Regions from separate parts of the Tatumella ptyseos genome, predicted to be linked through region 1. Evidence: predicted binding sites of a transcription regulator. Region 1 holds the regulator's gene; each other region holds the start of a gene.
What was found. Region 1 encodes LexA, which represses DNA repair genes until DNA is damaged. Its sites were predicted from a motif close to TNCTGTATGTACATACAGNA; they were not measured.
Positions count from the first base shown of each region.

Region 2: the regulator LexA is predicted to act here: its motif matches at 1,081-1,100, upstream of QJR74_RS05445 (DNA translocase FtsK 4TM domain-containing protein).
Region 3: the regulator LexA is predicted to act here: its motif matches at 1,057-1,076, upstream of mutH (DNA mismatch repair endonuclease MutH).
Region 4: the regulator LexA is predicted to act here: its motif matches at 1,190-1,209, upstream of uvrB (excinuclease ABC subunit UvrB).

Region 1 is NZ_CP130649.1:316,513-318,720, reverse strand. Features, by position in the region: gene dinF (MATE family efflux transporter DinF) at 1-643, opposite strand, end outside; gene lexA (transcriptional repressor LexA) at 654-1,268, opposite strand; gene QJR74_RS01650 (diacylglycerol kinase) at 1,357-1,737, opposite strand; gene plsB (glycerol-3-phosphate 1-O-acyltransferase PlsB) at 1,862-2,208, shown strand, end outside.
Region 2 is NZ_CP130649.1:1,116,771-1,118,978, reverse strand. Features, by position in the region: gene QJR74_RS05445 (DNA translocase FtsK 4TM domain-containing protein) at 1-1,026, opposite strand, end outside; gene lrp (leucine-responsive transcriptional regulator Lrp) at 1,138-1,632, opposite strand; gene trxB (thioredoxin-disulfide reductase) at 2,021-2,208, shown strand, end outside.
Region 3 is NZ_CP130649.1:720,752-722,959, forward strand. Features, by position in the region: gene mutH (DNA mismatch repair endonuclease MutH) at 150-827, opposite strand; gene rppH (RNA pyrophosphohydrolase) at 1,509-2,036, shown strand; gene ptsP (phosphoenolpyruvate--protein phosphotransferase) at 2,040-2,208, shown strand, end outside.
Region 4 is NZ_CP130649.1:1,060,943-1,063,150, reverse strand. Features, by position in the region: gene uvrB (excinuclease ABC subunit UvrB) at 1-1,116, opposite strand, end outside; gene QJR74_RS05170 (ATP-binding cassette domain-containing protein) at 1,845-2,208, shown strand, end outside.

The sequences.
Region 1 (2,208 bases):
GTGCTGCCCGCCAGACTAAATAGAGGCCCAATAGCAGGCTAGCATATTCTGCAATAACGGTCGCCGCGGCGGCACCACTCACCGCATAATGCCAATGTAAGACAAAGAGAAGTTCCAAAATAATATTTACCGCATTCCCCCCAATCAAGAGAATAAGCGGTGCTTTTGCATACTGCACGCCTAATAACCAGCCAAGAATCACCATATTTACCAAGGTGGCCGGAGCGCTAAGCCAACGAATAGAAAGAAATAAGCTCGCTTGATGATGGGTTGCTTGCTGAGGACCCATTACACTTAGAATTAGTTCAGTAATCGGCTGACGGAACAGCGCGAAGATAAATCCAACAAACAGGGCGAGGATTAGAGGCTGAAAAAGTGCTTGGACTAATTTCTGCTGATTTTTTTCTCCCCAAGCCTGCGCTGTCATTCCTGTCGTCCCCATTCTTAAAAACAGAAATAACATGAAGACAAAACTTGTCGCACTGCTGCCAATCGCCACACCGGCTAAGTAGACTTCACTACTCAAGTGTCCAATCACCATGGTGTCGACAAGCCCCAGTAAAGGGACCGAAATATTGGAAAGGATCATCGGTACGGCGAGTTGCCAGAGCTTTTTATCCGTTACCGTAAATCCTTTCAGCATCAACGTTTTCCTATAGCCATTCGCCATTACGAATAATACCGACCGCCAATCCTTCAATCATTAAACTTTGTTGGCGGGTATCAACAACTATTGGACTAAACTCACTATTTTCAGGGAGAAGATGAACGGTACTTCCCTCTTTTTTCCAACGCTTCACCGTCACTTCATCATCAATACGCGCGACAACAACTTGTCCGTTACGAACTTCTTGTGTTTTATGAACAGCGAGAAGGTCACCATCCATTATGCCGATATCTTTCATCGACATCCCACTTACGCGAAGTAAAAAATCCGCATTGGGTTTGAATAATGCGGGGTCGACATGGTAGTGGCTTTCAATATGTTCTTGCGCAAGGATCGGTTCCCCTGCTGCGACGCGTCCAATCAGGGGGAGGCCTTCAGCTTCTGGCTCTTCCAGTAACAAGCGAATTCCCCGTGAAGCCCCTGAGACAATCTCAATAACACCTTTGCGCGCAAGGGCTTTTAAATGTTCTTCCGCCGCATTAGGCGAGCGAAAACCGAGTTGCGAAGCAATCTCCGCACGGGTCGGAGGCATACCAGTTTGATTTATGTGATCACGAATCAGGTCATAAACCTGCTGTTGCCTTGCTGTTAACGCTTTCATCCGACCCCCTGGTTGTTTATACAGTCTCTGTGAGTATATACAGGTATTTTATAAATAGAAACCAGCATCACGGATAAATTGGACTGGGCTAATGGAAATAATAGTGCCAACTCTCAACGAGTAATGCTATCCAGACCACTAATGACCAAAGTAATGCGAGCAACACTGCTGCAGATCCCATATCTTTAGCACGACCACAGAGTGTATGCCACTCATCACCAAACCGGTCGACTACCGCTTCAATCGCACTGTTTATTATTTCAACGATAATCACTAACACCATTGAACCAATCAAAACCAGCTTGGCAAGCACCGATACGGGGAGTAACAAGGCAATAAATGTACCAATAATGCCAAGTACGACTTCTTGTCGAAAAGCAGCCTCATACTTCCAAGCAGCTTTGTAACCTTTCCATGAATAACCAGCTGCGTTAATAATTCGACGTAGCCCGGTAACTTGGTTAGTCATTAACGGTATTCTCCTTCTAGAGCTGTGATAGAGCCCGATATTACATTTTTAGTGGACAGATCTTCGCGAAGCTTTCTGTTATCATGGCAGCGCTTTGCTCATTTAAGAGGCTATGAATTCAACTATGTCAGGTTGGCGTGAATTACTTTATAAATTACTAAACTTACCCCTCTCTTTTATCGTTAAAAGTCGGGTAATTCCTGGTGATCCAGTCATTGAGCTGGGTCTCGATTCGACGCGTCCTATTATGTACGTTTTCCCGTACGATTCCAAAACGGATTTACTCGCCTTACGGACGCAGTGCTTAAAACATGATCTGCCCGATCCCTTACATCCTGTCGAGATAGATGGCGTACTCTTACCACGCTATGTTTTTATGCATGATGGCCCCCGAGTTTTCCCTTCTTTTACGCCTAATCAAGAGTCGGTTAAAATTTTCCATGACTATTTGGATCTTCACAAAAATAACCC
Region 2 (2,208 bases), 800 kb from region 1:
ATCCGCTATCACTGGCGCAGGGGACTGTGTTATCTCTGCAGAGGGTTGAACCACTGTCTTTTCAATACTTTCTACCTGCTCACTGGCTGGAGCGGTAAAGGCAACCGATGACGGAGCGACTGATTGCTCAGGCTTCGCCGCGGAAAATTCAGCATTAGGTTGATAGTCCAATAAAGGATCGTAATCTAATAGCGGATCATAGTCGTCATGCGTAACCGGCTTCTGCACTGCGGGACGAGGAGCCAATAATGGATCCTGTTGGTCTGTAGCAGCTGAAGAGAATGGCTGCTTGTTGGCTAAGCGCCGGAACACACTTTTGCTCGCTTTGGGGGTTGGAGCCTGGCTATTAGCGATCTGCTCTGGAGCAAAGGGTTCACTCTCTTCCTCATCTTCCCAAACCTCCTCTCCCCGACGATGACTCGCAAAGGTGAGTATCCCCATCACAGATTTACCGATTTTCTCGGCGATGGTAAGCCAAGACCATCCCGTATAAAGGGTAATACCAGCCGCCCAGATGAAGAGTAAAATCAGTGTACCTAGAGCAGGAGCGAAATATTGCGACATCGCACTACTGACCAAACTGCCGATCACCCCTCCCGATGCGAAATACCAAATATCATCGGCATTCAACGAGGCTAAACCACAAGTCGTTACGACGAGGCTTAACACGCCAATCAAGCGCAGTCCAATCGCAAAAAAGTCGACATAATGTTGCTCTTTGAAACGATAGCGGTGACCAATCCAGCACAAGCCAAGGATAACCACTGGGATTGCATAAGCCATCATTCCGAAAATGAAGAGCAAGGTATCCGCCAACCAGGCACCGATTCCACCCCCTAAATTATGGATAGGTTCGTGCCAAGCGGTTTGTGACCAGCTGGGATCAGAAGGGTTGAAACTGACTAATGAAACCATCAAATAGACGGCAAATAGCGCTACTAAAATTAGTAGTGCTTCTAGTAGACGGCGTCCGCTACTCATCGGGGTTAATGCAATATCTTTATCTTCAATGTATTCCTGGCTCAAGAGTACTCTCCAGGTGCCTGTCTAGGGAGGAAGGAACAACGCTTAATACGTTGTCCCTGTATGCATTTACAGGAGTGTACCGAAAAAATTCAGCCTTTGCACCTGTCTGGTTTAGCGAGTTTTGATCACTAAACGATTACTTTGCTTAACTTCTTCCATCACAACATAAGTTCTTGTGTCGTTCACACCGGGTAAGCGTAGCAGGGTTTCACCAAGCAGTTTACGGTAGGCAGACATATCAGGGACGCGGGTTTTAAGCAGATAATCAAAATCGCCAGAGACTAAATGACACTCTTGGGTTTCTTCTAATTTTTGAACCGCAGCATTGAATTGTTCGAAGACATCAGGAGCACCACGATTCAGAGTTATCTCAACGAAAACGAGTAAAGAAGCATCCAAGTAATGAGGGTTCAACAGTGCCGTATAACCCAAGATAAAACCTTGACGCTCTAAACGACGTACACGTTCTAAGCAAGGTGTTGGCGATAAGCCGACTCGCTTTGACAGTTCTACGTTAGAGATTCGCCCATCCTTCTGTAATTCATTCAATATATTGCGATCAATACGATCGAGGTCCTTACTAGGACGCTTTTTGTTATCTACCATTTTTGATTATCTCATTTATTCCGAGCCTGAATTGCAAAGCCCGCCCCTGTGCCCGGGGATTGTTTGGCCCGCTTATGTTGTGTTGTAGCTTATTACCGTTATGCTGAAGCGATTAACGGCTTCCCTTGTTTTCGCAAAACAATAGCGGATTGTCAAAGTAAAACATCTTTTTTCAGTACAACATTCGGTATTTTTTTTATTTTTATCCATTAGGATGGATTAATTTAGGAAAAAAGACGGTTTATCCCTAAGGTAAACGCCATCACACCGATTTTGATCATTCACCACACCTTTACCTATCGCAGTAATAGAGAACAAAATCGACAGAACCTTTTTTTCGTGATGAAGTTTCCTTACAATCAACAAAATTACGATTTAACTCTGAGGAATAAAAATGGCCAAACACAGCAAACTCTTAATCCTAGGATCCGGTCCTGCGGGTTATACCGCTGCGGTTTATGCTGCACGAGCCAACCTTAACCCTGTCTTAATCACTGGGGTTGAAAAAGGCGGCCAATTGACCACGACGACAGAGGTTGAGAACTGGCCAGGGGATGCTAACGATCTGACTGGCCC
Region 3 (2,208 bases), 400 kb from region 1:
AAAATAAAATCAGGGTCCAACAAGCGGTCGACGAGATTAAAACGTAAAAAGATATGTCTTTCTAGCGCCAACTCAGATGAGTAATTACGCTTAACTATCAGTAAGCTAAAGCCTAACCCCTTACTTGGCAAGCCCTTAGTAAAGGTCTCTTAACCAAAGTGCCTAGCCAGTAATGGAGCAGTAAAACGCTTCTTCAAATAGAAGCCACGTGGCAGCGTGAGAATTTTATTCCCGGAAGGCCCGATCGCCTCGGTCAAGGCCCGATTGTTGGCGGCTTTAGGGCGGATCTGTAGGTATTCACCATGGCGAGCGGTAATCGCTTCGACACGACCTAATGCAATCATCTCCATTAACTCCTCCCAATCCGTTTGCAATTGGTGGTCTTCTTCTGGAGAAGGTTGCCACAGAAGCGGTGCACCAATACGACGTTCGGCAAGGGGAATCGTTCGCTCACCTTCAATAGGTATCCATAGGACCTTAGCCAGTTTTTGGCGAACATGGCTTTGCGGCCAAGTGACGCCGATATTGCCGGTTAACGGTGCCACGCAGACAAAGGTCGTTTCCAGCGGTTCGCCTTTAGCATTGATTGGAATGGTTTTTAGTTCTATCCCCAAGTGCGCGAAATCTTGCTCAGCTTTACTGCCCGCTTGTGCCCCGAGTGCTAACTCAATTAAATTCCCCACCCAACCTTTATTACGTTGTAGGTTTGCTGGCATTTGCACACCGTGTTCAATGGCCACGTCAGCAAAGGTTTTCCCTGCAATCCGTTGCGCTCGGCTCAGCAGTTCTCGTTCAGAGGTGGGTGGATCAAGATAGGCTAATGGCATTGCTCACTCTTTTGTATGAAAAATAACCAGTGTTAACTAGGGTTTTAAAAACAGACGCTTTAATTCACTAGATTAAGAATAATAGCATGAAATATCATGGTTTTTTACGGGAATACTTTATCGACCAAGAGGCGTATTGATCGGGTTATCCCAGTTTCAAGACATTCATAAACAGCTTTGTCACCCTAGTTATCCACAGAAAAATTGGATAACTCTCGAATTTTGAGAGTACTGTTTCTATTTACAGCCTTGACACTGGGGTTTGACTAGTTTTTTTTCGACTTATGCGTAACATTCAGGCATCTTCTGTGGATAATTTAATAAATGGTTAAATTTTAACCTTTGTGTTGAATGGTCAGAAAGTCATAGCAGGAAAGGCTAATAAAATGTTGTTTATAAAGTCGGTAACTTCCTGTATTTTATCGTTTTTATATGGGTGGTTTATTAAGGATTAAAGCAGGTTTAAAAGTGATTATTCAACTGAATCCCATCTTTTTCACAAAGCTATCCACAGAAAAGGTGAATAAAATAGGTTAACTCTGTGCTAATTTGTTTATAACTTTACTTTTAGCCCTAAGTTATCCCAATAATCCCTGGCGTTTTTGGCGTAAGTCAATGGTTTACCGCCCGAGTGGAGTGTGAAACAATCAGGATATCTAAAAAGAATATTGAGGTAGTCCAGTGATCGATGATGATGGCTACCGCCCTAACGTGGGTATCGTAATTTGTAATCGCCAAGGACAGGTTTTATGGGCTCGGCGATTTGGACAGCACTCTTGGCAATTTCCGCAAGGCGGGATTAATTCTGGCGAGACGGCTGAACAGGCGATGTACCGAGAATTATTTGAAGAAGTGGGACTGCACCGTAAAGATGTGCGTATTCTTGCTTCGACACGTAATTGGTTGCGCTACAAATTACCTAAACGTCTAGTGCGATGGGATACTCGGCCTGTGTGTATCGGCCAAAAACAGAAGTGGTTTCTGTTACAACTTCAGTGTCAAGATTCTGCCGTCAATGTGCAACGGAGCAGTACGCCGGAATTTGATGGGTGGCGCTGGGTGAGTTTTTGGTATCCAGTCCGTCAGGTGGTCTCTTTCAAACGGGACGTTTATCGACGGGTAATGAAAGAATTTGCAACATCGTTAATGGCTCAACCGGAAGGGGGAGGCCAGCGTTCGAATTACTCAGGCCGGCGTAAAAGGGGTTGATCGATGGCATTGAAGCTCACACAGTTACGGGATATTGTTGAAAAAGTGGCGAGTGCGCCGCGGCTCAATGATGCATTAGAAATTCTCGTAAATGAGATTTGTCATACGATGGAAACAGAAGTCTGTTCCATCTACTTGGCAGATCATGAGCGTGGTTGCTACTATTTGATGG
Region 4 (2,208 bases), 740 kb from region 1:
TAACGCAGAGGGTAATCGGAAGCCATATTCAACAAGGTTTTCTTTACGGGCACGGTCGCCTTTATACATTCCGCCAATTTGCGGGATGGTCACGTGCGATTCGTCTACCACTAATAACCCATCAGCAGGAAGATAATCGAATAAGGTTGGCGGAGCTTGACCCGGTCCCCGCCCAGAGAGATAGCGAGAATAGTTTTCAATACCCGAGCAGTAACCCAATTCATTCATCATTTCCAGATCAAATTGCGTACGTTGAGTGATCCGCTGCTCTTCAAGTAACTTGTTATTTTCTAATAGCACTTTCTTACGATCGGCTAACTCAACTTTGATCTCTTCCATCGCTTGCAGTATTCGCTCACGCGGGGTGACATAGTGTGTTTTAGGATAGATAGTGAAGCGTGCCACTGATTGCTCTATTTGCCCAGTTAGGGGGTCGAAAAGAGAGAGCTTTTCAACTTCTTCATCAAATAATTCGACGCGCAGCGCCAAATCGTCTGACTCTGCAGGGAAGATATCAATGACATCGCCGCGCACACGGAAGGTGGCACGCTGAAAAGCTTGATCATTGCGAGTGTATTGCAACTCTGACAGTCGGCGCAAAATGCTACGTTGATCAATAATCATGCCACGAGTGAGATGCAGCATCATTTTTAGATAAGCGTCGGGATCACCCAGTCCATAAATGGCAGAAACCGAGGCGACGACGATGACATCTTTGCGTTCAAGCAGGGCTTTGGTCGCTGAGAGACGCATCTGCTCAATATGTTCATTGACTGAAGCATCTTTCTCGATGAAGGTGTCTGAGCTGGGTACATAAGCCTCAGGCTGGTAGTAATCATAGTAAGACACGAAATACTCTACCGCATTTTCAGGGAAAAAAGCTTTCATTTCACCGTACAGCTGCGCCGCCAAAGTTTTATTCGGCGCCATTATCATTGTTGGACGGTTTGAATCGGCAATAACATTAGCGATGGTAAAGGTTTTCCCGGACCCCGTCACGCCAAGTAAGGTTTGATGGGCTAAACCATCGTCCAGCCCTTCTTCTAATTTTTTTATCGCTTCAGGCTGATCACCAGAAGGCTTAAATTCCGAGTGTAAGGTAAAAACTTTACTCATAATCATTGGTTCCGGTTAGTCAGTATCAGGATGAGGGGTAATTTTACTACTTAGCTCTCAGAAGTACAGATTTTACTGGATAGATATCCAGCTAATTGGCACTATTATCGCTATGATTATCTGAAGCTGAATAAAAATCAGCCAGTCAATCTTCTTTTAGGGTTATCCACCGACAGCTTTAGCTAATTTATTTTTGTCAAGCATTTGTCATTAAGTTCGCGGCGTGGCTCGTTAGCTACCCGCTACGCTATTGCTTTTGCGTAACATATTGATTTTAAATTTATATAAAAATAAGTGTAGTTTACAACCACTCCAATGCCAAGCCGCATTATTCAGTGGCTAGCCCCTGTTTTCAGAGGGTAATACACATGGTTATCCACAGGAATGGTGGATAACTCCTGACAGCCCAGTAACGGTGGGCTGTGTATAATTTTTCAGAAAGATGACAACCCTGTAAAAAAATTTTTTTTTCAATGATGGCATTTTTTTACTTTGATAAATTCTCAGTAAAAGATTCAAAAAACCTTAATAGAACGGGGAAAGTCAATAGTGAGTGTGAGAAATAATTGCCATTAAATGAGTCGTTATGCACCAATTAAGTACATCTCTTTTGTTCTCAACCTACAACCACTTCACTCAACCATGATGCTTAACCTTATAAAAAACTGGCGCGTTTTTTGCTTAACATCTTTATTACATAGCTTGCTAATGGATTGGGAGATGACACCATGCTTCAATTACGAGAGATCAATCAAGCCTACGACGACCACCATACGCTCTGGGATATCAATCTTGAAGTGAGTCAAAATAGTTGCTCAGCCATTATTGGACAACAAGGTACCGGCAAGACAACCCTGTTTCATTGTATTCTGGGATTTTTACCCATCATGAGTGGTGAAATGACGTGGCACCCCCAGAACTCCCTCCCCTGCAGTTTAATATCGCTTCCCAGTCAGCATCGTTCGCAATTGGGCATTACTTATGTTCCGCAAGGAAGTCCGATATTCTCACAACTTAGTGTTGAGGAAAATTTATTGATAGCGTTGAAAGCTGTCTATACAAGAAGCTTACCTATCACTTTACCCTCGATAA